2 regions of the Acidovorax sp. NN32 genome follow, and region 1 is predicted to be linked to the other one. Evidence: riboswitches for the same ligand, from Rfam matches in the RefSeq annotation. Region 1 holds a riboswitch; the other holds the start of a gene.

Region 1 (15,828 bases):
AAACAGAACATATTGTGAAAATCCGTAACGCCATTTTGGGGACCAGTCTGTGGGCGGTCGCTGCAGGCGCCTCGGCACTGTCCTTGGGCGGCAGCAGGGGCGTGGTGGTGTTGGGTGCCCCGGTAGATCTTTCCTTCGATATCCAGCCCGACCCAGGCACCGATCTGGCCTCTTCCTGCGTGACGGCCAAGCTGGTGGCCGGCGATACGGTGATTGGCGATGCCAAGGTGCGGGTAGTGCCATTGCCCGACATGCGGGGGCGGTCTCCGGCCGTGCGGGTGCAGGCCGCCATCGCGGTGGACGAACCGGTATTGATGGTCACCTTGTCGGCGGGGTGCACAGGCAAGGTCACGCGCACCTACACATTTTTTGCCGAGCTTCCATCCACGGTGGCACGGTCCGCATCGCCGGTCGACGTCTCGCGGCTACCTTCCCTTGCGGCCGGTGGGGTCGAAGCACCCCGTCCGGCCCAGGGTGCAGCAGGGCAGCGCGCTGCAGGGGCTGCCACTGCGCCTGTGGCGCCTTCTCCGATGGCATCGGTGCCCTTGTCTTCCGAAAACCGGCCCGAGCCCGTACCCAGCACCCCGTCGGTGGCCAAGCCCGCCGCGCGGACGGCCCCGGTACGGCCCCCAGAGCGTCCGGTGGCGCGCCCCCAGGCCAGCGCTGAAAAAAATAAGCTGCCTACAGCCCCCAAGCCTGCTGACCGGGCTCGCTTGGTCGTCGAGCCACTCGATCTCTGGGTAGACCGTCCGCTGGCACTGCGCACCTCGCCTGAACTGTTGGTGATGCCATCAGACCAGCCCTCGGCCCAGCGTGCCCAGGCTGCAGCGCTCTGGAAAGCGATGAATGCCCAGCCCGAGGATGTCAACCAGGAGGCTGACCGGCTCAAGGCCCTGGAATCCGACGTTGCTGCCCTGCGGGCGCAGGCCGCCCGCGACCGGGCCAGCGCAGCGCAATTGCAGCAACAGCTGGAGCAGGCAGAGAGCGAGAGATTTCCTGCCACGGTTGTCTACGCGCTGGGCGGGTTGCTGCTGCTGGCACTGTTGCTCGCTGTGTGGGCCTGGGGGCGGATGCGCAGCGCCTCCGAAAAGGCGGTGCGCGCATGGCGCGATTCGGTGGCTGCGCTGGGTGGCCGAGATGCCGTGGTCGAGCATGGGGCTGCGCTGGGCCTGCCCCCCGACCCCAGCGATCACTGGCTGCCGTCCGATGAGTCCGCCGAAGCCCGGGAACCTTCCCCGGGCTCAGCTGCTGCCCCGCTGGTACCTCCTTTTGTGGCCACGGCCCCTTTGCCCAGTGCCCCGGTCCCCCTGAAGGCGACCGTTCCCCCGCCAGCACCTGCCGCTGTAGTCACGCAGCAACCCGCGCTGCACATCGTCAGCCCGGAAGAGCTTTTCGACATCCAGCAACAGGCCGAGTTTTTTATCTCGGTGGGGGAACACCAGCAGGCCATCGAAGTGCTGAAAACGCACATCGCTGAGCGCGGTGCCACTTCGCCGCTGGCGTATCTGGAGCTTTTGCGGCTGTACCACACGCTGAGCCGGGTGGAGGAGTTCACGCAACTGCGTACGCAGTTCATGCAATCGTTCAACGCGCAGGTGCCGGAATTTGCCAGCTTCCATCGCACGGGCCGCATGCTGTATCACTACACCGATGCGCTCGCTGACATCGAGGCTGAATGGACGTCTCCGTCCGTGCTGCAGCTGCTCGAAAAGCTGCTGTTCCGGCAGAACGGTGTCGGTTCGGTCGAGCCCTTTGACCTTGCGGCTTACGACGACCTGCTGCTGTTGCTCTCCATTGCGCAGACCACGCCCGCAAGTGCCCGAGGGGAGCCTGCGCCCCGCAAGCGCACCACACCGCTCGCCGCACCTCGGGACGAAACCCAGGTGCAGCAAGCGCCAGCCCCGAAGGTGCCTGCGACAACGGCGGCATTACCGCAGGACTCGCGCGCGGCGAGCCTGGAGTTCGACTTTGACGGGATGCCTCCCGCTACAGGGCAGCCATCTCAGGCATCGGGTGTTGCAGCGCCCTCCGCACTGGATGGCGACACGCGCGGTGCGCCGCTGGATCTGGACCTCGACCTTGATCTGTCAGAGCCGCCCCACCTCACCCTGAGCGATCTGCCGGCCGTGCCGGTGACCGCGCCCCCGGCCGCGGGTCAGGCCGTCGGTTTTGGCATGGACAACGACCTGGTCGAACTGCGGCTGGAACTGGAGCAGAAGAAAGGCGACCGCAAATAGGCCGATAGGCAGACAGGCCGACAGGCCGACAGGCCGACAGGCCAATGGATCGTCCCTTCAGCGGCTCGCGCGCTGGCTGTTTTGTTCCATCAGGCGCATCAAGTGCGTGGCGGTGGCTTCAGGGTCTGGGGCATTGACAAGGGCCCGCACCACCGCAATCGACCCCACGCCTGTGGCCTGCACCGGCGCAAACTGCTCGGCGCCGATGCCGCCAATGGCCACCTGGGGGTAGTGGCGCAGCAGGCGCGCATACACACCCAACCGGCCCACACCCTGCGGGGCCGTGGCCATCTTCTTGAGGGTGGTCGGGAATACGGCGCCCATGGCGATGTAGCTGGGGCCTACTGCATCTGCACGCACCATTTCTGCGTAGCCATGGGTGCTGACACCCAGGCGCAGGCCCGAAGCGCGCAGTGCTTGGAGTTCGTCGGGGGCCAGGGCATCCAGATCTTCCTGGCCGAGGTGAATGCCATAGGCACCCGCCTGGATGGCCGTGCGCCAATGGTCGTTGATGAACAGCAGCGCACCCGTGCCCTGCACGGCCCGTACGGCGGCGTGCACTTCCCGTTCAATGGCGGCAGCGTTGTCCGACTTGAAGCGAAGCTGCACGGTGGGCACGCCCGCACGCGCCATGCGGCCTACCCAGTCGGCGTCGGGCAACACGGCGTACAGGCCCAGGTGCTCAGGGCATGGGGCGAACGCTTGGGCATGTGGCACGGGTTGCAGGCCAAAATCCTCTGGCGCGTCGGGCCATTGCTCAGGCTGGAAGGTGCCGGTGCGCAGACTCTGTGCCAGCCAGGCCTGGGCCAGGCACTCCGCGTCGTGGGCAATAAAGCCCAGCGTGCTGCAGGCATGCAGGGCTGCCAGGTAGGCGGCTTCCTGCCGCGTGGGTTTCGGGGCGGGCTCGGCGCCAAAGCCCGCGAAGGTGGCGGCGTGGTGCGCAAGAATGGCCTGCACCATGGCGCTGGTGTCGTCACGCATGTTGTTCATGGTGCCAGAAGGGGGTGCCGAGCACGGGCGTACTGGGCTGGGCCGCATCCTGCGCTGCCATGGCACCTGCCTGGCGCGCGGCGCGCCCGGCATTCACAGCATCGGCGAAGGCACCGGCCATGGCCACAGGGTCTTGCGCCAGTGCGACCGCAGTATTGAGCAGCACGCCGTCATAGCCCCATTCCATCACCTGGCAGGCGTGGGATGGCAGGCCCAGCCCGGCATCCACCAGCATCGGCACGTTCAGCCGTTCACGCAGCGTTTGCAAGGCATAGGGGTTGACGGGGCCGCGCCCGGTGCCGATGGGTGCCGCCCAGGGCATCACGGCCTGGCAGCCCACATCCACGAGGCGCTGGCACAGCACCAGGTCTTCCGTGCAGTAGGGCAGCACCTGAAAGCCTTCCTTGATGAGGTGTTCGGCCACGCCCACCAGGTTCAGGGTGTCGGGCTGCAGGGTGTAGTCGTCGCCAATCAGCTCCAGTTTGATCCAGGGGGTGTTGAACACCTCGCGCGCCATCTGTGCCGTGGTGATGGCCTCTTGCGCGCTGTGGCAGCCTGCCGTGTTGGGCAGCACAGGCACGTTGAGCTTGCGCAGCAGCTCCCAGAAGCTGCTACCGCTTTCGGCCGGGTTGCTGCCCTGGCGGCGCAGCGATGCGGTGACCATGGCAGGCTTGGCGCGCAGCACGGCGGCTTCGAGCACTGCGGGGGATGGGTAGCGCGAGGTGCCCAGCAGCAGGCGGCTGGCGAACTGCTGGCCGTAGAGCACCAGGGGGTCTTGGGGCGTTGAAGTGGTCATGGTGTTTACTATGCTTTTGATAGCTGCTAGCGCTTATTTATCATGCGCTAGGTGCCAATTTGGCTTCAATTTTCAGGCGGCGGATCAGCCCCCCGTCACGGGCGAGATGATTTCCACACGGTCGCCGGGCTGCAGGGCCTGAGCGGCGTAGCGGGTGTTGGGCACAAAGGTGGTGTTCACGGCCACGGCAAAAGGCGGGCGGGCCGCGATGGCGGCCACGGCGTCGGCCACGGTAGCGCCCTCGGGCAGTTCGTGCGGGATCTGGTTGATGGAAATGTTCATGCGAAAGCGGCGGCCGCGCTGGGTGGGGGCAGGGGGGCGGGCTCCAAGTCCAGCGCGAGGTCAAATCGTTGCGAAAGCTGCGATTGTCCTGCGTTCAGCACTTCCAGCGTCACATCCAGCATCGCGGGCGCGATCATGAAGCCGTGGCGGTACAGGCCGTTGATTTCCAGCACGCCCTTGCGCGGCTGGCGGATGGCGGGCAGGTTGTCGGGCAGCGTGGGGCGGCACTGCGTGGCCAGTTCCAGGATGCGGCCCTCTGCAAAGCCGGGGTGCACGGCGTAGGCGGCGGAGAGCAGCTCCAGTGTGGAGCGCACGCTGGCGGGCGACAGGTCGTCCGATTCGATTTCGGTGGCGCCGATGACGAACAGATTGTCTTCTTTGGGCGCAATGTAGATGGGGTAGCGCGGGTGCACCAGCCGCGTTGGGCGCTGCAGCGTGACATCCGGCGCGTGGATGCGAACCACCTCGCCGCGCACGCCGCGCAGTGCACTCCACTGGCCCTTGGCGCCCAAGCCACGGCAGTCCAGCACCCAGTCGGGTTGGCCAGGGGCGCCGGGTGCAAAGGCCTCGGGCGACTGGGGGCTGTGCCAGTGCGTGCGCACCGACAGCCGCTGCATTTCCACCACCAGGGCGGCCAGCAGCTGCCGGTTGTCGAGCTGGCCTTCGCCGGGCAGGTACAGGCCCTGCGCAAAACGCTGCGCGAGGGTGGGTTCCGCCTGGGCCAGCGCGGCGCCGTCCAGCTTTTGCAGGGCGGGCAGCTCTGGCACCTGGTGCTGGTTGGCCTCCAGCTGGCGCGTGAGCCGCTGGGCTTCGGCCGCGTCCTGCCGGTGCCACACGATGAGCGTGCCGGCCTGCTGGAAGAACACGGGCTCGGCCAGCGCCGCCAGCAGCTGCGGCCAGCGGGTGAGGGCGTGGTGGCCCATGCGCACCACGCCGGGCTCGGTGATGGCCGATTCGGCCAGCGGCGCCAGCATGGCCGCGGCCACGGTCGCGGCCGAATGTTCGGCGGCCGGGCTGCCCGCGTCGTAGATGTCCACACGGTGACCCTGGCGGGCCAGCTCCACCGCAAGCAGGCGGCCCATGAGGCCCGCGCCCAGAATCGCAAAAGAAGAGGGTTGAAGTGGCATAGGTCCGTCGGTGTGTCCGTGTTGGCTGGCAACCATGGACAAAACGGGGGCAGCGCCGCTCTTGGAAACTCCCCACGCCAGCATGACCTGGATCGGGTAGCGGGGCCACGTTGCAGGCAGTGCCATGCAGCGCTGCGTGCGAGCCCCAGGGTATTTCTCAGTCGCACACCGAAGAACCTGTTCAGGTTCTGAACGGAGGGACACCCCTGTTTCGTCCGGAAAAAATCAATTACAGCACAACCCTTGGCCGCTCTTTTTGCGCTAGCGCATAGGCCATAATTTTTGCCATGACTTCATTGACCCCACCGACCTCCGCAGCGCGCCGCTATGTGCGCGTGCTTTCCATTGCCGGTTCTGACAGCGGCGGCGGGGCGGGCATCCAGGCCGACCTCAAGACCTTCAGCGCCCTGGGCTGCTACGGTATGACGGCCATCACGGCCATCACGGCGCAGAACACCTGCGGCGTGACGGGCATCCACGGCATTCCGCCAGAGATGCTCAAGGCCCAGATCGACGCCGTGGTGCAGGACATTGGCGTGGATGCGGTCAAGATCGGCATGCTGCATTCGTCCGAGGTGGTGCGTGTGGTGGCCGATGCCATCCGCACCTACCAGCTGCCGCACGTGGTGCTCGACCCCGTGATGGTGGCCACCAGTGGCGACCGGCTCATCGCTTCAGAAACCGTGAGCGTGCTGGTGCAGGAGCTGTTTCCGCTGGCCGAGGTGATCACCCCCAACCTGGACGAGGCCGGCTGGCTGCTGGGGCGCAGCATCAAGGGCGTGGAAACGCTGGACGAAGCCGCGCAGGCACTGTGCGCTCTGGGTGCACGTGCGGCACTGCTCAAGGGCGGCCACCTGCCTGGAGACTGGGTGGTGGACGTTCTGGCCACCCGCAGCGGTGTGCGGCAGCGGCTGGAGTCTGCACGCATTGCCACGCCCAACGGGCACGGCACGGGCTGCACCCTGTCGTCGGCCATTGCGGCACACCTGGCGCAGGGCCTGCCCTTGCAGCAGGCGGTGGAGCGCGCGCGTGCCTACATTCTGGGCGCCATCGCCGCAGGGGCTGATGTGACCACCGGCCGCGGCCACGGCCCGCTCAACCACGGCTATGCGCCTGTGGCGCAGTTGGTGCTGTAGAAATTTAAGTGTTTTTGGCCGCTGGCGCTTATCTGGTAAGCGCTAGTAGCTCACAATTCGATAGCTATTCAACGGCCCCGTGGCCGTGTGGCCCAGGCCAGCAAAAAGCTGAACGCCAATGCCGGCAGCGCCGAGCCCGCACCCGGCAGCACCTTGGGAGCCAGGTGGTAGACGGCAATCCCCACCAGCCAGATCGCCACGGGCACCGCATTCACCTTGCGCGCCGCTGCCAGCAATGCAGGTGCATCGGTGCCAAACGCCAGCCGCCCCAGGATCACGCCAAACAGCGGCACAAATACGGAGCTGAGCAGCAGCAGGAAGGGCTCCAGGCTGTGCATGGGCAAGACCAGCGCAAGGCCCGTACATACCACCGCCATGGCCAGACCCCACTTGCGTACGCCCCAGCGCGGCAGCAGGCTGTGGGCTGACACCGCGCCTGAATACGTGTCGCCATAGGCGTTGTCCACCTCGTCGATCAGGATCAGCGACAGCGCAATCAGCCCGCCCTGGGCCAGCAGCAGCGCCTGCACCAGGTCCTTGCTGGGCAAGGTCAGCGCCACCAGCACACCCAGCGTGTAGCACCACATGTTGGCCAGCGCGTAACCCAGCCAGGTGCCGCGCAATGCAGAGCCGCCGTTCTTGCCGTGGCGCGCATAGTCGGCCACCAGCGGCAGCCACGAAATCGGCATGGCGATCACCAGATCCAGCGCAGGGAACACGCCCATGCCGCCCGCGCCCTGGCGGTTCCACAGCGCATCAAACCCCTGGGCCTGTGCCAGCGACAAGAACTGCCACGACAGCCACAGCAGCGACAGCACCACCAGCGGCAGCGCCACGCGCGCAATCACCTTGCGCACCAGCTGCACCATCGATCCGCTGATGAGCAGCATCACCACGCCGCCCCACAGCAGCGTGGCCAGCACCGGCCAGTGCGCACCGGCCATGCTGCCCGACTGCTGACCGATGGCCACGGTGGCATCGCGCATCACCACCAGCTCGAACGTGCCCCAGCCCACCAGCTGCACGATGTTCAGGATGATCGGCAGGCTGGCAAAGGTGCGGCCATAAACGGCGTGCATCAGGCCGGCACTGGCCAGGCCGCTGTCGCAGCCCAGCTTGGCCACCCAGCCCAGCAGGCCCGCGCCCACGATGGAACCGGCCAAGATGGCGATGAGGGCTTCTTTGGTGCCCAACGCGGGCATCAGGTATGCACCCACCTGCATGACCAGCAAGCCCACGCCCAGGCTGAACCAGAGCGAGGCGTGGTCATGCCACTGGAAGACGCGGCGGTCGAGGGAGACGGGGGCCAGCGCTTCGTTGTGGGAGGGCGCGGCGGGCGATGAGGACATGGATGGCTCCGTGGCAGTACAGAGCAGGGGCGGCCCGCCAGCGCGCCCCAAAGTCATTTCATTCAGGGCTGGGCCAAAGCGGACGTGCTTCCCTGCGCGAGGATGATCTCAATCAGGTTCAAAGGGACTCTCTCAGTCGGTTCCGGCAGGCCGGTCTCGACACCCCTAGCGTTGGCGCCCCCGAAGGAGCGCGGTTGCCATTGTAGAGGGTGGGTCAGCGCCCGGCCTGGGTGAGGGGGATGGCGTAGTGCATCACGGAGTCAGCGGACGTCGGGTGGTATTGCGAGCCGTAGATTTCCAGATCCGGCCCCAGGCTGTGCGTCTGGCTGGCCGACAGCAGCCAGCTGGAGTAGATGTAGTTCACCGTCGCATCGACGTTCTGGGCAGGACCCCTGTGGGTGAAGCGTGCATAGGTGGACGCGGGGATTTCCATGGCCTCCATGCCCGGTGGCAGTGCACCGGGGCCACTCACTTCGATGCAGGCCAGGTAGCGCAGCTCTTCCGTGTGCGGCCCCGCCGGGGCCACGACGCCATAACAGACCCCGGGCACGGTGTTCGCAATCTCGCCCAACCGGGGCAGAAACTTCGCCCACAGGGGCGGCAGTTTCTGGCCCAGGTTGTTTTTTTCGGAATCGATGCCGTAGTAGTCGGTGGGCAGCCCGACCAATTGCATGGCGGGCTGCTGCTGGATGCCGGGTTCCAGGGAAATGTTGTGGTGAATGTGCGCGAGGTAGCTTTGGTCAAACCGGATCTTCCGCACGAACAGCGAGCGGTTGCCCATCTTGCGGTACTGCGACGGCGTGAGCCGAAAGCAGTCGCGGAACGCGCGCGTGAAACTCTCCTGTGTCTCGTACCCCGACGCCAGCGCAATGTCGAGCACGCTCAGCCGCGTGTTGGTCAACTGCTCCAGCGCCCGCGAGAACCGGCGCGAGCGGATGTAGGTCTTCAAGGTTTCGTTGGTCAGTGCCTTGAAGATCCGCTGGAAGTGCCACTGGCTCATCCCGGCAGCCCGTGCCACCTCGGAAAGCTGGATATCGGATTCGAGGTGGGCCTCGATGAAATCGATGCCCTCCTGGATTTGCCGGAGATAAAGCACGGTGGCGTCCGTTCAAGGGGTTTCAAAGAAACCGGTCATGGCCACCAGCCGGTTCTGGTCGTTGTACCGGCCGTAGCTCACGCCTTCACCGATCACCTGGCCGCTGCCATCCACCATGTTCCACTTGGCGATGCTTTGCTGGTTGTGGCTGGCAAAGTAGTGGGTCACAAAATGCCCGCCGGGCACCTGGCTGTGAAAGTTGTCCATGTAGGCCGTCAATTGGTCCCAGCCCTGGGCGGTGGCCAGCGGATCGTTGTAGGTGCAGGCGGGGTCGAGGGACTGGGAAAACAGGGCCTCCCTGTCTGCGGCCGAGTCGGTTTTCCACGACGCGGTGTAGGTGTCCCAGATGGATTGAAGGGGTTGTTGGCTCATGGTGTGCTCCGATAGGTGTTGAAGGGAGACGCCATCGTGCCGGGCGCTTGCGCGCCTTTTGGACATTTTGTGCTTATTTGTGGGCGCGTCGTTTGGGCACGAAACGACGGTGCCCCGACTCGCCTGGACTACGTGCTGGCGGAAGGCACAGACGCCGGAGCCACACCCAGCAGCTGGTGCAGCCTTGGGCTCGTGGTGGTGTACTGCAGCGCCACCTTGTCGCCCTTGAGCGCCTCGGCGGCGCCAAAGGCGGCTAGCGTGGCCTCGTGGAAACCGCACAGGATGAGCTTGCGTTTGCCGGGGTAGGTGTTGATGTCGCCCACGGCGTAGATTCCGGGCACGCTGGTGCGGAAGGCCTCGGTGTCCACCACCAGCTGTTTGCGGTCCATGGCCAGGCCCCAGTCGGCGATGGGGCCGAGGCGGGGCGAGATGCCGAGCACGGCCACCAGCAGGTCGATTGCCAGGGCGCGGGTGCTGCCATCGGCGTCCACGACCTGCAAGGCCGTCAGCAGATCACCTGTGGTGTCGATGCCGGTGATCTGCGCGGCCTCGACATGGATGCGGCCTGTGTCGCGCAGTTGCTGCAGACGCTGCAGCAGGGCGTCGGGCGCCTGGAACACGTCGCGGCGGTGCAGCAGGCTGACGCGGGCGGCCTGGCCTTGCTCGGCCAGTTCCAAGGCGCGGGCCACGGCGGGCTCGTCGCCGCCGTGCACGACCACATGGAGCCCGGCTACGTGGGCCGTGGCGGGCAGGTTCTGGTAGTGGACCTGGGCGCCCACAAAGCGCTCGATGCCGTCCACCTTGAGCGTGCGTGGCACAAAGGCGCCCACACCGGCAGCAATGAACACCGTGCGGGCCAGCAGTTGTGCGCCCTGGGAGGTTTCGACCAGCAGGCGCCCATCGGCCTGCACGGTGAGTGCGGACACCAGCGTGTTCAGGTGCCACTGGGTCTTGAACGGCGCAATCTGCTCAAGCAGCAGGCCAGCCAGCTCGCGCCCGGTGCACACGGGGATGCCGGGGATGTCGTAGATGGGTTTGTCGCCGTACAGCTCGACGCACTGGCCACCCGCATGGGGTAGGGCGTCGATGACATGGGCGGTGATGCCTTGCAGGCCCAGCTGGAAGACCTGGAACAGGCCCACAGGACCCGCGCCGATGACAACGGCGTCGGTCTCTACGACTGCGGGCACTTGCAAAGTCTCGGACACCAACGGGGCGCGGGGCGTTTTACTTGACCAGTTCGTTGACCTTGCCCGGTTTGCCATTCCACTCGTCGGCGTCTGGCAGCGCTGGCTTGCGCTTGGTGATGCTCTTCCAGCCGTCGGCAAAGGCCAGGTCGGCGTTGAGCTTGATGAAAGCAATCTGGTCGGCCGGCAGATCTTCTTCGGCAAAGATGGCGTTGGCCGGGCATTCGGGGATGCAGACGGCGCAGTCGATGCATTCATCGGGGTCGATGACAAGCATGTTCGGGCCTTCGCGGAAGCAGTCCACGGGGCACACGTCCACACAATCGGTGTACTTGCACTTGATGCAGTTTTCGGAGACGACGTGGGTCATGACAGGAGTTGTGTGGGTCGGTGAAAACCCTCAATTTTAGAAGCTTTCACCGACCTTTGGTTACAGGGTCCCTCACCCCGATGGGGTGACTGGGGTTACGGGCGCTGATCTAGATCAGTTCACCAGCACGGCACCGGCCGTTTTGTGGCTCGCGGTGTCCACCAGGATCAGCGATCCGAGCACCCGGGCTTTGCCAAAGGGGGCGGCCGGAATCGCCTCTTGCAGCAGCAGGTCGACATGGCCGATGGCATTGGGGTCGAGCTGGGTGGCGGCCTCTTCGGCCAGCGTGTTGATGTTGAGCTTGTGCACCACGGCCTTGACCTTGGCCTTGACCCAGCGGTGGCCGTGCAGCGCCCAGTACACGCGGCCTGCGACCAGGGGCTCGTCGTCCATCCAGGCCACCGTGGTGCGCAGCTCGCGGCTGGCGGGCCATGCAGGCACGCTGGCGGGCGTGTCGAAGTCGTCTTCGGCGGGGGTGGCGACGGCAGGCGCCGCCAGAATCCAGTCGCCCCGCGAGACATCCACCTCGCGGTCCAGGATGATGCCGGCGCTGGTACCTGCGGGCACGTCCTTGGGGCGACGCGCATGGTCCAGCACTTGCGCCACGGTGGCCAGCTGGCCGCTGGGGAAGATCTGTACAGCGGTGCCGGGCGCAAAACTGCCCGCAGCCACGCGGCCCCAGAACACACGGCGGCCTTGCGAGGTGTCGGAGGACGACGAGAACTTCTCGACCCACTGCACCGGGAAGGCCGGTGCCAGCGCTGTGTCTGCGGGGGTGTTGGGCAGTGCTTCCAGCACCTGCAGCAGCGTGGGGCCGTCATAGCCGCACCAGCCCGCATGGGCGTCCACCACGTTCCAGCCCTTGAGGGCCGACACCGGCACCATGGCGCGCACGGTGATGCCTGCCGCCTGGGCAAAGGACTGCAACGCGCCCTGGATGTGCTGCCACGCCAGAGCGGGGTCTTCCACCGCGTCGAGCTTGTTCACGGCAAACACCAGCGAGTGCACGCGCAGCAGGTGGGCCAGCAGGCTGTGGCGGCGGGTTTGGGGCAGCAGGGCCAGGCCGGGGTTCTTCCAGTCGAGCTTGGTGGCATCGACCAGCACCACGGCGGCGTCGGCGCTGCTGGCGGCGGTGACCATGTTGCGGGTGTATTGCTCGTGGCCGGGTGCATCGCCAATGATGAACTTGCGCTCTTCGGTGGCGAAGTAGCGGTAGGCCACGTCGATGGTGATGCCCTGTTCGCGCTCGGCGCTCAGGCCGTCGGTCAGCAGGGCCAGGTCGGTCTCACCCTGGCGCTGAACGCCAGCCAGGTGGTCCTGCAGCACGGCCTTGCTGTCCACCAGCAGACGGCCGATCAGCGTGCTCTTGCCGTCGTCCACGCTGCCGCAGGTGATGAACTTGAGCGCGGAAATGTGGTCATTTTTTCCTGTAGCGCTTGTAGGGATTGCGCTGGAAGCTATCGAATTCATAGTGGTCATCAGAAGTACCCGTCTTTCTTGCGCTTTTCCATCGAGGCATCGCTGGTCTTGTCGTCCATGCGGGTGGCACCGCGCTCGCTCACGTCGGCGGCCAGGGTCTCGATGACGATCTCGGCCGGGGTGGCGGCGGTGCTCTCCACCGGTGCGGTGCAGGTGATGTCGCCCACGGTGCGAAAGCGCACGTCGCGTGTCTCGACCACGTCGCCTTCACGCGGCGGTGTCAGCTCGGTCACGGGCATCAGCAGGCCCTTGCGGTCCACCACCTGGCGCTTGTGCGTGTAGTAGATGCTGGGCAGGCCGATCTGTTCGCGGTCGATGTACTGCCACACATCGAGCTCGGTCCAGTTGCTGATGGGGAACACGCGGAAGTGTTCGCCGGGCTGCAGGCGGGTGTTGAACAGGGTCCACAGCTCAGGCCGCTGGGCCTTGGGCTGCCATTGGCCAAAACTGTCGCGGTGGCTGAAGATGCGCTCTTTGGCGCGTGCCTTTTCTTCATCGCGGCGGGCGCCGCCGATCAGGGCGTCAAAGCGGAATTCCTCGATCGCTTCGAGCAGCGTGACGGACTGGTGCACGTTGCGCGATTCGCCGGGGTGGGCCAGTCGCACGGTGCCGCGTGCCATGGAGTCTTCGACATTGCGCACGATGAGTTCAGCACCGAGTTCCTTGGCGCGGAAGTCGCGAAAATCCGTCACTTCGGGGAAGTTGTGGCCCGTGTCGATCATGAGCAGCGGGTAGGGAATGCCGCCGCCGCTGGCCTTGGTGCCAAAGGCCTTTTCGGCGCACTTGAGCATGACCAGCGAATCCTTGCCGCCCGAAAACAGCAAGGCAGGGCGTTCAAAGGCGGCAGCCACTTCGCGCAGGATGAAGATGGTTTCTTCTTCCAGGGCGTCGAGGTGCGAGTTGTTCAGGTGGTAGCTCATATCGTTGGTTTTCTTCTCAAGCAGCGCGGTATCGGTCCGGGTGTTCATGGTCGGTGCTGCAGTGGAGTCAGTGGGCCAGATGCAAACCGCACTCGCGGTTGTCTTCGCCCTTGGTGGGGTCCACGTAGTCAAAGTTGTTGGGCAGGCCGTGCTTGACGCAGTATTCGTGCAGCTCCTTGGACGACCAGTGCAGCAGCGGCGCGACCTTGATCAGGCCGTCGGGGTTGATGCTGACCGGGTCCATCTGTGCACGCACGGCGGTGTCGGTGGCGCGCAGTGCGGTAAACCACACCTTGGGGGCCGTTTCGCGCAGGGCGCGGGCAAAGGGCTCCAGCTTCACTTCTTCGGTAAAGGCTGCGTGGCGTGGGTCGTCCAGCGCGGGGGTCGCGCCTTCCACGGCTTCACGGTGCGCGCGTGAGCGGCGTGGCAGGTAGATCTGCAGCTTCAGGCCCAGTTGCTTTGTCACCTCGTCGGCAAAGCGGTAGGTGGCTTCGGTGTTGTAGCCGTTGTCCATCCACACCACGGGCACGTCAGGGTTGACTTGCGTGACCATGTGCAGGATCACTGCCTCAAAGGGGCGGAAGTTGGTGGTGACGATGGCGGGCTGGCCCAGCCCCAGCGCCCAGGCCACCAGGTCTGGTGCGTTGCGGCCGAGGTCGGCGTTGATGCGTGCGAGATCGATTTGGCTCATGGTGCAGGGCTTATGGGTTGGGTTCTCAGGCGGCGGCGCGGTGGGCAAACAGCGGCTGGGGATTGACGGCGTCGCCCTGGTAGAAGCCTGGGAACAGTTCAAACTGGCGCTGGGCATCGGCGGCATCCACCCCCTCGGCCAGCACCGCGCTGCTAAAGCCCGTGCGCTGCATTTGCACGAGTTGGTCGATCAGCACATCACCCGTGGCGCGGATTTCGCCAGCAAAGCCACGGCGGCGGCGCAGCAAAAAGGCCTGGCTGAACGCACGGCCATCGGTGAAGTTGGGGAAGTGCAGGTCCACGCGTTCCACGCCTTCCAGCGGCAGGGCTGTGGCGTCGGCATCGTTGGCCAACGCCACCACGCGGGCGTCGCCTTCCGCCGGGGGCTGGTGTTCGTGGGATGCAAGAAGTGTCAGGTTCATCATCGTTCGGATTTCGGTGGCAGGGCGGCTTCAGAGGCTGGGAGTTTTTTTCGAGTGCCCGAAAGGTGCGTCAAAACGCCGCTGATCGAGGCGCAAAGCACAGCCATAGCTTGGGCTATGGCGCGCATTTGCAACGACGAGCAGCGGTGTTTTGGCGTGCAAGGCGGGCATAGGAAAAAGACTCTCAGCCTCTTAGGCTGTGGCCAGGGTTTCGTCTTTGTGGCGGGCAAGCTTTGCGGCTTCCTTGAACGGGTCCAGGCCAGTGCGGCGCACGGTGTTCTGGAAGGTCTCGCCGCTTTCGCGCAGGTCGCGGTAGGTGCTGAGCACCGCCTCGATCACGTCGGGCACTTCGGCCGCAGAGAACGAGGGGCCGATCACCTTGCCCGCCACGGCAGCGCCCGACAGGTCGGAACCATCGGAGCCACCCAGCGTCACCTGGTACCACTCCTTGCCGTCTTTATCGACGCCCAGGATGCCGATGTGGCCGCTGTGGTGGTGGCCGCAGCTGTTGATGCAGCCGCTGATGTGCAGGTCGATCTCGCCGATGTCGTCCAGCTCGTCCAGGTCCTGGTAGCGCTGGGTGATGGCCTCGGCAATGGGCAGCGAGCGGGCGTTGGCCAGCGCGCAGAAGTCGCCGCCGGGGCAGGCGATCATGTCGGTCAGCAGCTGCACGTTGGCGCTGGCCAGGCCCAGGGCCTTGGCCTCTTGCCACAGGTCAAACAGGCGGCTGGCGTGCACCCAGGGCAGCAACACGTTCTGGTCGTGCGTCACGCGGGCTTCTCCGGCGGAGTATTTGTCCACCAGGTCAGCCAGGGCGATCAGTTGTTCGCTGGTGGCATCACCCGGCGACTGGCCGGGGCGCTTGAACGACAGTGTCACGGCGCGCAGTTGCGGGTTTTGGTGCGGGTGCACATTGCGCTGCAGCCAGCGGCCGAACATCACGTGCTCTGCCGCCAGGGCGTCCAGCGATGCCTGCAGTGCTGCAGGGGGCACATCGGCAATGTTGGCCAGCTTCGGCGTCACAAAGCAGGCGGCCACGCGGTCAAACTCAGCCTGCGGAATGGTGTGGGGGCCACCGTCGATCTCGACGATCTGGCGGTACTCTTCTTCCACATCGTCGATGTACTGCTGGCCTTCGGCCTTGACCAAAATCTTGATGCGGGCCTTGTACTTGTTGTCGCGGCGGCCGTGCTCGTTGTACACGCGCACGATGGCCTCGATGTAATTCATGATCTGGTTCCAGGGCAGGAACTCGCGGATCACCGTGCCAATCACCGGCGTGCGACCCATGCCACCGCCCACAAACACCTTGAAGCCGATCTCGCCCTGCTCATTCTTGAGCAGGTGCAGGCCCACGTCGTGCCAGCCCGTGGCG
Region 2 (15,828 bases), 1.4 Mb from region 1:
GATGCGGGCACCACGGTGCGCGCGCCCACGCTGCTGGTGCTGGGGCCAGAGCCCCTCATTGGCCCCCAGCAGGTGCTGATCACCCACCAGGCCTATCCCGAGCGCACGCTGCGCATTGCCACCGACGGGGTGCGCCCCTTCACCGTCGAGACCGTCCAATGAAGTCCACCCTGCCCCCCCAACGCCGTTGCAGGCGGCAGCGCGGCTTCACGCTGGTGGAGGTGCTGGTGGCGCTCAGCATCGTGGCTATTGCACTGATGGCGGGGCTGCAGGCCACCACGGCGCTCACGCGCAACGCGCTGCGCCAGTCAGACATCGTGCTGGCCCAGTTGTGTGCCGAGAACGAACTGGTCTATGCGCGCCTGTCGCGCCAGATGCCCAGCGTGGGCGACAGCCAGGTCACCTGCGAACAGGCCGGGCGCCAGCTCACCGTGGCCCTGATCGTGCGGCCCACGCCCAACCCGAGCTTTCGCCGGATGGACGCGCAGGTGCTGGATGGCGACAACTCGATCCTGCGCATCTCGACCATCATCGGAAGGTACTAGCTAAATGGCCCCCCTGAGCCGCTTCGCGTCTTCCCCCCAGGGGGACGCCACCCGTGGCCTGGCAGAGCCAGTTCCACGGTGGCACTCGCATGAGCGGGCGCCAGTTTCGACGGCCCTGCGCGGCTCTCGGTGGCAAGCCGGAAGACACCTGCAGCGGCGCACTCACAGCGGCTTCACGCTGGTGGAGCTGCTGCTGGCCATTGCGGTGATGAGCCTGCTGGCCATCCTGAGCTGGCGGGGGCTGGATGGCATGGTGCGGGCGCAGGAGATCACGCGCCAGCGGGCCGACGAGATGCTGGTGCTGCAGTCTGCCCTGGGCCAGTGGGGCACGGACCTGGATGCACTGCTGCCCATTGCCAATACCACGCCGCTCGACTGGGACGGCCAGGTGCTGCGTTTGACGCGGCGCACCAGCGCAGTGCCCGACGAGGGCGCCCTGGTGGTGGCCTGGACGCGCCGGGGCGGCCAGGGTGTGGGCCAGTGGATGCGCTGGCAGTCGCCCCCGGTGCGCACGCGCGCCGAGTGGCAGGAGGCGTGGCAGCTGGCCGCGCAGTGGGCGCGCAGCCCGGGCGACGCCGAGCGGCGCCATGAGATGACGCTGCTGCCGCTGGAGGACTGGCAGATCTTCTACTACCGGGGCGGTGCGTGGTCCAACCCGCTGTCCAGTAGTGGCACCACCCCGGTGGGCACCTCGGCCATCCCCGATGGCGTGCGCCTGCAGATCACCCTGCCGCCCGGTCAGGCCCTGGTGGGGCGGCTCACACGCGATTGGGTGAACCCCGTGCTGGGTGGGGGTCGGACATGATCAGCCCCCCCCTGAGCGGCTGCGCCGCCTCCCCCCAAGGGGATGCCACCGGTGGCCTGGCAAGGCAAGCTCCACGGTGGCACTGGCCTGGGCCGCGCCAGTTTCACAGCGACCCAGGGGGACGCCACATGGGGCCGCGCCCAGTCCGCAGGGAACGCGGTGCGGCGCTGCTGCTGGCCATGCTCACGGTCACCCTCGTGGCAACCTTTGCAGCGGCGTCCATGTGGCAGCAATGGCGCGCGGTCGAGGTCGAGACGGCCGAGCGCGGCCGCGTGCAGTCCACCTGGATTCTGGTCGGCGCGCTCGACTGGTCGCGCCTGATCCTGCGCGAAGACGGGCGCTCGGGTGGTGCGGACCACCTGGCCGAGCCCTGGGCCGTGCCGCTGCAGGAGGCACGGCTGTCCACCTTTCTCGCGGCCGACAAGAACGTCAGCCAGGTGGACGACGCCACCACCGACACCACCGAGGCCTTTTTGTCGGGGCAAATCTCGGACATGCAGGGCCGCCTGAATCTGACCAACCTGGTCGACAACGGCAATGTGCAGACCTTGGCACTGCGGCAGTTCACGCGGCTGTTCGAGCGCCTGGGCCTGCCGCTGCAGGAGCTGAGCCTGCTCACCGACGCCCTGCGGCGCGCGCAGGCCACCACCGGCACCGACAGCACGAACGCCCCGCTGCTGCCCCCCACCATGTCGCAACTGGGCTGGCTGGGCCTGGCGCCCACCACCGTGGCCCGCCTGGCGCCCCACGTGACGCTGCTGCCCGTGCGCGCGCCGGTCAACCTCAACACCGCCGACATCGACGTGCTGCTGGCCGCCATCGACGGCCTGGACATGGCCAGCGCCCAAAAGATGCTGCAGGCCCGCGAGGCCCGGCATTTCCGCACGCTCAGCGAGGTGCGCGACCTGCTGGGTGCCAGCATCGACATCAATGAAGGCGCCCATGCCGTGGCCTCTTCGTACTTTGAGGTGCGCGGCCGCCTGCGCCTGGGCGATGCCATGGTGGACGAGCGATCCCTGGTGCGCAAACAGGGCATCGAGGTCACCACACTGTGGCGCGAACGGGGTGCTTTTGACCGCGAAACCGCCCCGGGCGCTCGGGAGGCGCAGCGCTGAAATCTGACACATCTGCAACACATCCGCAGGTTCGGCCCGCACTGTCAAGCCCGCCCCCTAAAATGGCCCGCAAAACCTGTCCATGAGCACCCTCATCCTTTTCCTGCCGCCGGCCCGTCCGGGGCCGGCCACCGAGTACAGCTACACGCTGACGGCGGACGGCCACACTGCCCTTCGCCACGCCACTGCCCCGGCCGCGCTGCTGCCCGAACCCACGCGCCCCGGCGGCGAAGTGGTGGCCGTGGTGCCCGCCCGGGCGCTGTCCTGGCAACGGGTGCAACTGCCGCCCGGCCTGGCACTGGGCGCGGGCCAGCAGACACCGCGCCTGCGGTCGGTGCTGGAGGGTCTGCTTGAAGACCGCCTGCTCGACGACGCATCGCAACTGCACTTTGCCATCCAGCCGGATGCCAATCCCGGAGAACCCGTGTGGGTAGCGGTGTGCGACCGCACCTGGCTGCGCGACAACCTGCAGGCCCTGGAAGCCGCTGGTCGCCGCGTGTCGCGTGTCGTGCCTGAATTCGCCCCCGGCCCCACCCAAAGTGGCCGCCCCGAGCTGTGCGCCCTGGGCACCCCCGAAGACGCCTGCGTGGTGCTGACTGGGCAAGGCGCCGACCACGGCGTGGCCGTGTTGCCCCTGTCCATTGCCTCCGTGATGCTGGCCCGTGCCGGGCTCCCCCAGGATGCGGCCACGGACGGAGACGATGCGCCCGTGGTGCGCGCCGAGCCTGCGGTCGCGGCCCTGGCAGAGCGCACGCTGGGCCAGCGCGTGGCACTGCACACGGCCAGCCAGCGGGCGCTGGACGCCGCGCGTGGCGACTGGGATCTGGCCCAGTTCGATCTGGCCAGCACCGGCCGCACCCGGGCGCTGCGCAAGGCGGGCAGCCTGGCCAGCGCACTGCTGAACGCCCCACAGTGGCGCGCAGCGCGCTGGGGCGCAGCACTGCTGGTGGTGGCGCATCTGGTGGGGCTCAATGCCTGGGCCTGGCAGGAGCGCAAGGCGCTGGCCGCCAAACAGGCGGCCGTGCGGTCCACGCTGACGCAGACTTTTCCCAAGGTGCAGGTGGTGGTGGATGCCCCGGTGCAGATGGAGCGCGAACTGGCCCAGCTGCGGCAGGCGGCCGGCGCCGTTTCGGCCCGCGACCTGGAGCCCCTGCTTGCCGCGGCCGGAGCCTCCCTGCCCAGCGGCCGCCAGCCCACGGGCATCGAATACGCCCCCGGCGAGCTGCGCCTGCGCGGCGTCACGCTGGCCCCCGATGAAGAAACCGTGCTCTCGGCCCGCCTGCAGGCTGCGGGCTACCGGGCCCGGCTGGACGATGGCAGCCTGCTGCTGCGCGCTGAAGGCACACCATGACTGTCATCACCTCCCCCGCCCTGCGCGCCCGCTGGCAGGCCCTGGCCCCCCGTGAGCAGACCCTGGTCCTGGCCGCAGGTGGCCTCGTCGCGTTCGCCCTGCTGTGGTGGCTGGCCGTGGCCCCGGCCCTGTCCACGTTGCGCGCCGCACCCGCGCGCCATGCCGAGCTGGACTCACAGCTGCAGCGCATGCAAGGCCTGCGCGCCGAAGCGCAGCAGCTGCAGTCGGCCCCGCGCAACACGCGCGGCGATTCCGTCGGTGCGCTGCGCACCGCGCTCACACAGCGCCTGGGCAATACGGCCCAGCTCAATGTGGTGGGAGACCGCGCCACGGTCACGCTCAAAGGCGCTCCCGCCGATGCGCTGGCCCAATGGCTGGCCCAGGCACGCAGCAACGCCCGCGCCGCCCCGGTGGAGGCGCGCCTGACGCGCAGCGCTGCCCCTGCAGGCTCCGCGCCCAACGCCCCTGCACCGGTCAAACTGGGCAACGCGGCCACGGCGATGCCACGTTGGGACGGCACCCTGGTGCTGGCCCTGCCGCCTGCCCAGCCCTGAATCAGCCCCCGCACAGACACTCTCTCCCGTGGCCACCTCCTCACGACACCGAAAACCCGTACCCCGCACTCCCCGTAGCGCATGGGGCTGGGCGCTGGTCGGCGCTGTGGCGGGCGTAGTGCCTGCCGTGGTGGCGTTTGCACCCGCGCATTGGCTGGCACAAAGCGTCGCCAGCGCAACGGGCGGACAGGTACAGTTGCTGCAGGCACGCGGTACGGTCTGGACAGGTTCGGCCCAACTGGTTCTGACGGGGGGCTCGGCCAGCCAGGACAGCGCCGCCCTGCCCAGCCGCCTGGACTGGCGCATCCGCCCCGGCTGGGGTGGCTTGCACGCGCAACTGAATGCCAGCTGCTGCACCCCTACACCCCTGCGACTGCAGGCGAGTGCCGGCTGGTCCGGTACGCGCCTGACCATCATCGACGGCGAGAGCCTGTGGCCGGCCTCCGTGCTGACCGGGCTGGGCACGCCCTGGAACACGCTGCAGCCCCAGGGCCAGCTGGCGCTGCAGACCCGTGGCTTCACCATGCGCTGGAGTGCCGGACGCATGTCCCTGGCAGGCCAGGTGCAGCTGGATGCACGGGCCATGTCGTCCCGCCTGTCCACCCTGCGCCCCATGGGCAGCTACCGGCTGGCAGTGCAGGGCGGCGAGGCGCCCACGCTCACGCTGAGCACGCTGGACGGGCACCTGCAGCTCAACGGCACCGGCCAGTGGGTGGGCAACCGCCTGCGCTTTGCGGGCGAGGCCAGCGCCACCCCCGAGCGCGAAGCCGCCCTGTCGAATCTTCTGAACATCATTGGACGGCGCAACGGCGCGCGCTCCATCATCACCGTGGGTTGAACCTATGAACTCCTTGTTGTCACCACGTCTGGGTTTTGCTCTTAAAGCAATAGCAGCTAGCGCACTACTGGCGTGCGCGAGCGGCCAAATTATTGCCCAAACCGCAATTGATACCGGTACCGGCAGCGTGCGCGCCGGCGAGCCCGTCACCCTGAACTTCGCCAACGCCGAGATCGAAGCCGTGGCCCGCACCATGGCCACCATCACGGGCCGCAACGTGGTGGTCGACCCGCGCGTGAAGGGCCAGCTCAACCTGGTCACTGAACGCGCCGTGCCCCCCGCCGCCGCCTTCCAGCAGTTCCTGGCCGCGCTGCGTCTGCAGGGCTTTACGGTGGTGGAGGCTGCAGGCCTGTACAAGGTGGTGCCCGAGGCCGACGCCAAGCTGCAAGGCGGCAGCGTGAGCGTGGTGCAGGGCAGCTCTGGCAGCGCGCCCGGTGGCGGTCAGATCGTCACCCAGATCTTCAAGCTCAACTTTGAAAACGCCGCCAATCTGGTGCCCGTGCTGCGCCCGCTGATCAGCCCCAACAACACCATCAACGTGAACCCCGGCAACAACTCGCTGGTGATCACCGATTACGCGGACAACCTGCAGCGCCTGGCGCGCATCGTGGCGGCCATGGATGTCTCCAACGCCAGCGATGTGGAAGTGATCCCGCTGCGCAACGCCGTCGCCACTGACCTTGCGCCGCTGGTGGCGCGCCTGATCGACGGGGGCAGCGGTGCCGCGCCGGTCGCCGCACAGGGGCAGGCGGACACCTCGTTCAAGACCACGCTGATTGCCGAGCCGCGCAGCAACGCGCTGATCCTGCGCGCCGCCAACCCGGCCCGTGTGGCCCAGGTGCGCGCGCTGGTGGCACAGCTGGACCAGGCGCCTGCGCCCGGCAGCAGTGCGTCCACCGGCAACATCCATGTGGTGTACCTGAAGAACGCCGACGCCACCAAGCTGGCCACCACGCTGCGTGCCGCCATGGCAGCCATGGGCGGCACCGGCAACACGGGCGGTGGCAGCGCGGGCGCAAGCGCCGCACCGGCCGCGCCCAGTGGAGTCCTGGGCGGTGGCGGCACCAGCGGCAACATGCTGTCCACCGGCAGCGGTCTATCAGGTGGCAGCAGCGGGGGACTGGGCTCGGGAAGCAGTGGCATGGGCACCAGCAGCACCAACAACAACCAGCCGTCCACGGGCGGCCAGATCCAGGCCGACCCCACCACCAACTCGCTCATCATCACGGCGCCCGAGCCCCTGTACCGCCAGCTGCGTGCAGTGATCGACAAGCTCGACGGACGCCGCGCACAGGTGCTGGTGGAAAGCCTGATCGTGGAAGTCTCGGCCAACAAGCTCGCCGAGTTCGGCATCCAGTGGCAAGGCATTCTGGGCAAACAAGGCGATGGCACCGTGGGCGTGATCGGCACCAATTCCGGACAGGCGGGCGCCAACATCCTGGGCATCACTGCGGCACTGGCGACCGGAAATGCATCCAGCATCGCAACGGCGGCGGGCACGCTGGGTCAGGGCATGAACCTGGCGCTGGCGCCACGCATCAACGGCCAGTACTACCTGGGCGCACTGGCCAACTTTTTGCAGAACAGCGGCGATGCCAACGTGCTCTCCACTCCCAACCTGATGACGCTGGACAACGAGGAAGCGCGCATCATCATCGGCAACAACGTGCCCTTCGTCACCGGCTCGTACGCCAACACCACGGGCAGCAGCACCGTGAGCCCGTTCCAGACCGTGGAACGCAAGGACGTGGGCCTGATGCTCAAGGTGCGTCCGCAAATCAGCGAAAACGGCACGGTGAAGATGGCGATCTACCAGGAGGTGTCCAAGATCGACACCGCCACCCTCAGCAATGCCAACGGCCCTAGCACCAGCAAGCGCTCCATCGAGTCGAACGTGGTAGTGGACGACGGCAGCATCATCGTGATCGGCGGCCTGCTGGAAGACAGCTACCAACAAGGCCAGGACAAGGTGCCGGTGATGGGCGACCTGCCGGTGGTGGGCAACCTGTTCCGCAGCGAAACCCGCTCGCGCAACAAGACCAATCTCATGGTCTTCCTGCGCCCCATTGTGGTGCGTGACAACGCCACCAGCGACGCACTGATGATGGACCGCTACGAAGCGATCCGCGCGCTGCAGCAGGCCACGCAGCCCGCCGCCAGCACCGTCATGAAGTCGGTCTCTGGCGCCCCCATCCTTCCCTCGCTGCCCGAGCGGGCGCCTTCGGTCGCCAGCCCCATGCCTGTGCAGCCCGCCGCGCCGGTGCCCGTTCCCATGCAGCAGCTCACCCCTGTAGCGCCCCCTCTACCCACACCGGGTACTGCTCCCCAAAGCAGCGCGCCTGTGGAGCAGTCCAGCCCCACAGCCCAGGCGCAGGTCCCCGCGCCGCTGTACTACGTGAACGTGGGTGTGTTCGGCAAGGATGCGGAATCGCGCAGCGCCATGACCAAGCTGCGCAGCACGGCACTGCCCCTGTCCATCCAGGCGGTAGACACCAACCGGGGCACACTCACCCGCGTGCGTGTGGGCCCCTACAACACCGAAGACGCTGCCAATGCCGCTGCCGCCACCGTGCGCAGTCTGGCACTCAACGCTACGGTCTCGCCCAAGGCGCTCTGACGGACCCACGCCCATGCGCCACCCCCTGCCCTACGCCTTTGCCCGCACCGCCCAGCTGCTGCTGGAGGACGACGGCCACCAGCTGGTGCTGTGGCATGGCCCCCACCCCGACGCCGGTGCGCTGTCCGAAGTGCTGCGCAAACACCCGGTGCAGCAGTTGCTGCCGCTGGACGCCCCGGCCCTGGCCCAGCGCATCAGCGCCGTGTATTCGCACAGCGAATCAAGCGCCGCCACCGTGGTGAGCGAGGTCGAGAGCGACGCGGACCTCTCGCGCATGATGCAGGAGCTGCCCGCCGTGGAAGACCTGCTGGAATCGGCTGGCGACGCACCCATCATCCGCATGCTCAACGCCCTGCTCACGCAGGCCGCGCGCGACGGCGCGAGCGATATCCACATCGAGCCCTACGAGCGCCATTCCAGCGTGCGTTTTCGCGTGGACGGCACCCTGCGCGAGGTGGTGCAACCCAACCGCGCACTGCACGCCGCGCTGATCTCGCGCCTGAAGATCATGGCCGACCTGGACATCTCTGAGAAACGCCTGCCGCAGGACGGCCGCATCAGCCTGCGCCTGGGCACCCGCGCCATCGACGTACGCGTTTCCACCCTGCCCAGCGCCCATGGCGAACGCGCGGTGCTGCGCCTCTTGGACAAGAGCGAAAGCAAACTTAGCCTGGAAGCCGTGGGCATGCAGGGTGAGACGCTGCGCCGCTTCGAGGGGCTGATCAGCCAGCCGCACGGCATCATCCTGGTGACAGGGCCCACGGGCTCGGGCAAGACGACCACGCTGTATGCGGCGCTGGGGCGGCTCGATGCCACGCGCAACAACATCATGACGGTGGAAGATCCCATCGAGTACGAGCTGCCCGGGGTGGGGCAAACGCAGGTCAACAGCAAGATCGAGCTGACCTTTGCCAAGGCCCTGCGCGCCATCCTGCGCCAGGACCCGGACATCATCATGATCGGCGAAATCCGCGACTTCGAAACCGCACAGATCGCCATCCAGGCCTCACTCACGGGCCACCTGGTGCTGGCCACGCTGCACACCAACGACGCAGCCAGCGCCGTCACGCGGCTGACCGACATGGGGGTGGAGCCGTTCCTGCTGTCGTCGTCCCTGCTCGGCGTGCTGGCCCAGCGGCTGGTGCGCAAATACTGCAGCCATTGCCACGGCAGCGGGTGCGAGCACTGCGGCCAGACGGGCTACACGGGCCGCACTGGTGTGTTCGAGTTGCTGGTGACCACCGACGCGATCCGCGCGCAAATCCACAACCAGGCGTCCGAAGCCGACATCCGCACCGCCGCGCTGGCCGACGGCATGGCGCTGATGCGCGAGGATGGGGAACGGCTGATTGCAGCAGGCATCACCAGCCGCGAGGAATTGCTGCGGGTGACGCGGGACTAGCCAGCCGCAGAGGCCAGTTTGATATTATTTTGATAGCAACTAGCGCTTAATAGATAAGCGCTAGGGATCCTCTGCACGAATCGAGCGGCAAGTGTGCGCTGCGGATCGTGATGGGCTGCAAGGCGCAAAACGCAGCAATCGCCGTAGCTATTGCGAGGTTTTGCAACGCCGCAGACCGCCCGAGACCGCAGATGCACACGGCGCGGTGATTCGTGCAGAGGGTCCCTAGCGGTCAAAAATGCTCAAAATTAACGTATGCGCAGCGCAGGCCTGCGCTGCGCCTGGGCCACGGCTGGCGCAGCGGGCGCCGCTGCCGCGCTGAAGACTGAGGGTGCAGGAGCCCCGCCGTCTTGCAGCTTGAACTGGCTGACCGCACTGCTCAGGTGCAGCGCCTGTTCGCGCAGCGATTCAGAGGCAGCGGTGGACTCTTCCACTAGCGCGGCGTTCTGCTGCGTCATCTGGTCGAGCTGGCTCACGGACTGACTGATCTGGCCGATGTTGTCACTTTGCTCGGCCGACGAGGCTGTGATCTCGGCAATGATGTCAGACACCCGGCGCACGCTGCTGACAATCTCGGTCATGGTCTGCCCGGCCTGGCTGACCAGGCGCGATCCATCTTCGACGCGTTCCACCGACGAACCGATCAGACCCTTGATCTCCTTGGCCGCCTCGGCGCTGCGCTGCGCGAGGTTGCGCACCTCGCTGGCCACCACGGCAAAGCCCCGGCCCTGTTCACCGGCGCGCGCGGCTTCCACGGCCGCGTTGAGCGCGAGGATGTTGGTCTGGAAGGCAATGGAGTCGATCACGCCGGTGATGTCGGCAATCTTGCGCGAGCTGGTGGTGATCTGGTCCATGGTGGTCACCACCTGGGACACCACGGCACCACCGCGTGCGGCCACTTCGGCGGCCGACGAAGCGAAGTCGCTGGCCTGGCGGGAGGACTGGGCGCTTTGCTGCACGGTGCTGGTCAGCAGCTCCATGGACGAAGCGGTTTCCTCCAGATTGGCCGCGGTCTGCTCGGTGCGGTGGCTCAGGTCATGGTTGCCGCTGGCGATCTCGGAACTGGCGGTGGTGATGTTGCCTGCCGCGTCCTGCACCTGGCGCACCAGGCCGCGCAAGGCGTCCTGCATGCGGCCCATGGCTGACACCAGCTGGCCCACCTCGTCCTGGTTCATGGCCGCCACATCGCGAGAGAGGTCACCACTGGCAATGCGGTCGGCCAGTTCCTGCGCCTGCCCCAGCGACTTGGTGATGGAGCGCACGCTGAAGAAGGTGAGCGGAATCAGCACCGCCAACCCCAGCACCAGCCCGATGCCAATCAACGCCGACATGGTGGAAGTGCGCGATTCAACCCCCGCACGGGCCTCGTCCATCTGCGAGCGGGCCGCGCTGGCCAGGCTGGAGAACAGCTTGTCGGTGGCCTCCATGTGGACCTTCAGGCGGTCGGCGTAGGCACCGCCCCCCGCACCATCGAGCTGCGCGCCCTCGATCTTCTCGAAGATGGGGGCAATGCCGGTTTCGTACTGCTTGATCTCGTCCAGGGATTTGTCGATGGAGGCCACAAACTCTGCATCGCCCGACTGCACCTGGCGCACCTCGGCCAGGCTCTTGCGCAGCGCAGCCAGGGTCTTGGCCCAGGACTCGCGCAGGGCAGAGACCTCGACCGAGTTGTTGAAATTGATGATGATGTCTTTTTCGGTCCGGCGCAGGTCACCCAGGGTCGTGCGCAGGTCGGACATATCGGTCAGGGTTTGCACCCGCTGCGAAAACAGCTCCTGCAATGTGCCCCGGGTGCGGTCCAGGGCCACATAGCCCATGGCGCCAATGACGATCAGAAGAATCAGCGAAAAAACGGTTCCGAAGTAAAGACGTGTGCGGATAGAGAAGCGGCCGAGAGCATTCATGGCTCTTCCTTACATTTTTTAACAGATAACTCAGCATAGCAAATTTAGTGCCACACGCCCTTCCTCCCGGTCTTCTGAACCGGGGGTGGGCGGGACTATATGCCGGGCGGGGCTATCCACCGCACAGGGTAAGCACGGCCCCGTGGCCCTGCTTCAGGGAATCCTCGGGGCCAGTAGCTGCGCTTATTGCACTGTTCTCAAACGGGCTTCAGGGGGATGTACAACTCGCCCCCGCCCTTCTGAAACTCTGCCGCCTTGGTCTGCATGCCCTGGGCCAGGGCTTCAGCCTCGGCCACACCCTTTTGTTTTGCAAAGTCACGCACTTCCTGCGTGATCTTCATCGAGCAGAACTTGGGGCCGCACATCGAGCAGAAATGCGCCACCTTGGCCGAGTCCTTGGGCAGGGTTTCGTCGTGGTACTCCTTCGCTGTTTCCGGGTCCAGGCCCAGGTTGAACTGGTCCTGCCAGCGGAAGTCGAAGCGCGCCTGGCTCAGCGCATCGTCGCGCGAGCGGGCGCCCGGGTGCCCCTTGGCCACGTCGGCCGCGTGGGCGGCGATCTTGTAGGCAATGATGCCCTGCTTCACGTCATCACGGTCGGGCAGCCCCAGGTGTTCCTTGGGCGTCACGTAGCACAGCATGGCCGTGCCCATCCAGCCGATCATGGCCGCGCCAATCGCGCTGGCAATGTGGTCATAGCCCGGTGCGATGTCGATGGTCAACGGGCCCAGGGTGTAGAACGGCGCTTCGTGGCAGGTCTTGAGCTGCTCGGTCATGTTGGCCTGGATCATGTGCATGGGCACATGGCCGGGGCCTTCGATCATGGTCTGCACGTCATGCTTCCAAGCCACTTGCGTGAGTTCGCCCAGCGTGTGCAGCTCGGCGAATTGCGCTTCGTCATTGGCGTCAGACGCGCAGCCGGGACGCAGGCCATCGCCCAGGCTGAACGACACGTCGTACGCCTTCATGATGTCGCAGATGTCCTCGAAGTGCTCGTACAGGAAGCTCTCGCGGTGGTGTGCCATGCACCACTTGGCCATGATGGAGCCGCCGCGCGAGACGATGCCCGTGCGCCGTTGCGCCGTGAGGTGGATGTAGGCCAGGCGCACACCGGCGTGGATGGTGAAGTAGTCCACGCCCTGCTCGGCCTGCTCGATCAGCGTGTCGCGGAAGATTTCCCAGGTCAGGTCTTCTGCCACGCCGCCCACCTTTTCGAGCGCCTGGTAGATCGGCACCGTGCCAATCGGCACCGGCGAGTTGCGCACGATCCAGTCGCGTGTGGTGTGGATGTTCTTGCCGGTGGAAAGATCCATCACATTGTCGGCACCCCAGCGGATCGCCCACACGAGCTTTTCCACCTCTTCTTCAATGCTCGACGTGACGGCCGAGTTGCCGATGTTGGCGTTGATCTTGACCAGGAAATTGCGGCCGATTGCCATCGGCTCCACTTCGGGGTGGTTGATGTTGGCGGGGATGATGGCGCGGCCCCGGGCCACTTCGTCGCGCACGAATTCGGGGGTGATGATGCGCGGGATGCTGGCACCCATCGGGTTGCCCATCAGGCGCTGCTCGCGGCCTGCGTCAGCCATGTACTGCTCCATCCACTCACGCTTGCCGTTTTCGCGGATGGCCACGTACTCCATCTCGGGCGTGATGATGCCTTTCTTGGCGTAGTGCATCTGCGTGACGTTGGCACCGGCCTTGGCGCGCAGGGGCTTGCGCTGCAGGGCGGCGGCCTCGGCGCGCAGCTGGGCCAGGCGCGTGGCGTCTTCGCTCTTTTGCCCATCGTCCAGCGCCACGGGCGCGCGGCCTTCGTAGTGCTCCACATCGCCACGGCCGGTGATCCAACCCCCGCGCACGCTGGCCAGGCCCTTGCGCACGTCGATCACGGCTTCAGGGTCGGTGTAAGGGCCGGAGGTGTCGTACACGCTGACCAGCTCGCCGTTGGTCAACGCGATGTCGCGCACGGGCACACGCAGGTCGGTGTGCAGTTGGCCGGGAATATAGGCTTTGCGCGATGCGGGGAAGGGCTCGCGCGTCAGCGCCAGCAATTCAGCAAATTTCTCGCGAGCGATGGGATCGGGGGCGTTCATGGGCAGGTCTCCTGGTTCCGGTGGCGGTGGGGTCTGCTCCGGAATGGACCTGTGCGCCCCCCAGGGGCGGCAGCGCCTGGGGCATGACGTGCCCACAGGGACTGCGGGCACGGGGACAAGGAGGTCGGCTCTTCTTCCGCCGGTATGAACCGGATCAAGTTCGTCGGGTTCGCAAGCTGGTCTGAATTTCTTCAGGCCTCTTGCATCTCAGCGCATCAGCACACCCCGGAGCAGGCGCGAGTATAGGCCAGAGAAAAAACTGCGTTGCAGAGCCCGCGCATCACGCGAGTCGGCCAATGAGGATCACCGCAAAGAAAAAGACGGCGGCAATCACCGTCCACTTGAGGATGATGAGCCCCAGGCGCTTGTAGCGCGCCTGCCCCGTACCGGCATAAAACGCAAACGACACGGCAGCCGCCAGAAGCAGCAGCATGGCCAGCCAGCGAAAGATCAACATGTGCGTGCTACCAGGCGCGCGCGGGCTGAGCGAAGCCGGTGGGGGCCTGGCGCTCATCCTCGAACGTGACCACCTCCCAGGCATCACGCTGGGCCAGCAGCTCGCGCAGCAAGAGGTTGTTCATGGCGTGGCCCGAGCGGAAAGCGCTGTAGGCCGCCAGCAGGGGCTTGCCAATGAGGTACAGGTCGCCCATGGCATCCAGGATCTTGTGTTTCACGAACTCGTCGTCGTAGCGCAGGCCGTCGCTGTTGAGCACCTTGTAATCGTCCATCACGATGGCGTTGTCCAGCCCGCCTCCCAGCGCCAGGCCGTTGGAGCGCATCATCTCCACATCGCGGGTAAAGCCGAAGGTGCGGGCGCGGGCAATGTCGCGGCTGTAGTTGCCTTGCCCCAGGTCAAACTCCACACGCTGGCCGGTGGAGTCCACGGCCGGGTGGTCAAAGTCGATCTCGAAACTGAGCTTGTAGCCGTGGTAAGGCGTCAAACGTGCCCATTTGGCATTGGCGCCCTCGCCCTCGCGGACCTCCACCGGCCGCAGGACGCGGATGAAGCGCTTGGGCGCGTTTTGCAGCTCGACCCCTGCGCTTTGGAGCAGGAAAACGAAAGATGCGGAAGATCCGTCGAGGATAGGCACCTCTTCGGCCGTGATGTCCACATAAAGGTTATCCAGCCCCAACCCGGCACAGGCCGACATCAGGTGTTCCACCGTGTGCACCTTGGCATTGCCGACCGCGATGGTGGATGCCAGCCGGGTGTCCGTCACGGCCTCGGCGCGGATCGGGATGTCCACGGGCTGTGGCAGATCCACCCGCCGAAAGACAATCCCCGTGTCCGGCTGCGCTGGCCGCAGGGTCAACTCGACCCGCTGGCCGCTGTGCAGCCCGACGCCTACGGCGCGGGTCAGTGTCTTGAGGGTGCGTTGCTGGAGCATCCCGCCATTTTAGTTTCTGGCGCCCTGTCCCGCACGGGCTGAGGTCTTGCCTGCCTTGCAGACGCCATGCCCGGAGCGCTTGGGGCCCGTACGTAGAGCTACCGCCGCGTTTTCACCTACTGCGCAGGCCACCGGGTTCGCCGCACAATTTGGGGCCAGAGGGCCTTGAAAAGATACAACATGAACACACCACAAATGCCCCCCAGGAGACTCCCATGAGCAAGCTCAGCTTCAAAATGAAAATCATGCTCATGATCGGCACTGCGCTTGTCGCGCTGCTGATCATGGCCGTCACCTCCCTCCTGCAGGAGCGACGACTCATCACCGAGTCCCGAAAAGAGCTGCTGACCACCGCCGTCCAGTCCGCCCACAGCATAGTGGCCGCCTACCAGGCCAAGGCCGCCAGCGGCGCCATGCCCCAGGAGGAGGCCCAAAAGGCCGCCAAGGACGCCCTGCGCATTGCGCGCTATGGTGGCCCCGAGGGCAAGACCGAGTATTTCTACATCTGGACCACCGAGGGCGTGGGGGTGATGCACCCCTTCAAACCCGAGTGGGATGGGCAGAACATGCTGGGCAAGGTCAAGGACGGCTCGGGGGTGGACATCATCGCCCTGCTGGTGAACGGCATGCGCAGCAGCAAGGATGGCAAGGCGTTTGTCCCCACCATGTTTGCCCGCCCCAACCAGACCACCCCGGTGCCCAAGCTCCAGTACATCGTCCGTGTAGACGGGTGGAACTGGATGGTGGGCTCGGGGCTGTATACCGATGACGTAGACATGCTGCTGCGCAAGGCCCTGCTGTCGAGCCTGGCCATGGTGGTGGTGGTGATTCTTGTGGTGGGGGCCATCGGCCTGTTCGTATCGCGCTCCGTGCTGCGCCAGATCGGGGGAGAGCCTACTGACGCCATCGCGATCATGTCGGAAGTGGCCGAAGGCAATCTCGATACACACATCCCCACGGCCCACCCCGGCTCGATGCTCGACGGGCTCGCCCACATGGTCACTTCGCTGCGCAAGCTGGTCACCGACGTGCGCGCCGCCACCGACAGCATCGCCACCGCGTCGAGCGAAATCGCGCAGGGCAACAACGACCTGGCTCACCGCACCGAAGACACCGCCAGCAACCTGCAAAGCACGGCCAGCAGCATGGAGGAGCTGACCAGCACCGTCAAGCAGACCTCGGACTCCGCCCAGACGGCCAACCAGATGGCCACATCGGC

What was found. Region 1 has a riboswitch for thiamine pyrophosphate ahead of ACT89O_RS11230 (purine-cytosine permease family protein). Riboswitches for the same ligand answer to the same signal wherever they lie in the genome.
Region 2: linked by a shared signal. The riboswitch ahead of thiC (phosphomethylpyrimidine synthase ThiC) and the one ahead of ACT89O_RS11230 (purine-cytosine permease family protein) in region 1 are both predicted to bind thiamine pyrophosphate.

What each region holds. Positions count from the first base shown of each region.
Region 1 is NZ_CP199679.1:2,376,863-2,392,690, forward strand. Features, by position in the region: gene ACT89O_RS11200 (hypothetical protein) at 15-2,237, shown strand; gene ACT89O_RS11205 (thiamine phosphate synthase) at 2,295-3,218, opposite strand; gene ACT89O_RS11210 (thiazole synthase) at 3,211-4,023, opposite strand; gene thiS (sulfur carrier protein ThiS) at 4,108-4,305, opposite strand; gene ACT89O_RS11220 (FAD-dependent oxidoreductase) at 4,302-5,432, opposite strand; gene thiD (bifunctional hydroxymethylpyrimidine kinase/phosphomethylpyrimidine kinase) at 5,720-6,568, shown strand; gene ACT89O_RS11230 (purine-cytosine permease family protein) at 6,637-7,917, opposite strand; TPP riboswitch at 7,990-8,094, opposite strand; gene ACT89O_RS11235 (GyrI-like domain-containing protein) at 8,132-9,013, opposite strand; gene ACT89O_RS11240 (nuclear transport factor 2 family protein) at 9,026-9,385, opposite strand; gene ACT89O_RS11245 (NAD(P)/FAD-dependent oxidoreductase) at 9,514-10,581, opposite strand; gene fdxA (ferredoxin FdxA) at 10,613-10,942, opposite strand; gene ACT89O_RS11255 (sulfate adenylyltransferase subunit 1) at 11,057-12,421, opposite strand; gene cysD (sulfate adenylyltransferase subunit CysD) at 12,421-13,389, opposite strand; gene ACT89O_RS11265 (phosphoadenosine phosphosulfate reductase domain-containing protein) at 13,409-14,032, opposite strand; gene ACT89O_RS11270 (DUF934 domain-containing protein) at 14,058-14,453, opposite strand; gene ACT89O_RS11275 (nitrite/sulfite reductase) at 14,646-15,828, opposite strand, start outside.
Region 2 is NZ_CP199679.1:989,670-1,005,497, reverse strand. Features, by position in the region: gene ACT89O_RS04665 (prepilin-type N-terminal cleavage/methylation domain-containing protein) at 1-162, shown strand, start outside; gene gspI (type II secretion system minor pseudopilin GspI) at 159-545, shown strand; gene ACT89O_RS04655 (PulJ/GspJ family protein) at 550-1,350, shown strand; gene gspK (type II secretion system minor pseudopilin GspK) at 1,479-2,465, shown strand; gene gspL (type II secretion system protein GspL) at 2,548-3,816, shown strand; gene ACT89O_RS04640 (type II secretion system protein M) at 3,813-4,370, shown strand; gene gspN (type II secretion system protein N) at 4,399-5,208, shown strand; gene gspD (type II secretion system secretin GspD) at 5,213-7,825, shown strand; gene ACT89O_RS04625 (GspE/PulE family protein) at 7,839-9,227, shown strand; gene ACT89O_RS04620 (methyl-accepting chemotaxis protein) at 9,476-11,131, opposite strand; gene thiC (phosphomethylpyrimidine synthase ThiC) at 11,329-13,221, opposite strand; TPP riboswitch at 13,336-13,459, opposite strand; gene ACT89O_RS04610 (hypothetical protein) at 13,502-13,678, opposite strand; gene lpxC (UDP-3-O-acyl-N-acetylglucosamine deacetylase) at 13,686-14,609, opposite strand; gene ACT89O_RS04600 (methyl-accepting chemotaxis protein) at 14,825-15,828, shown strand, end outside.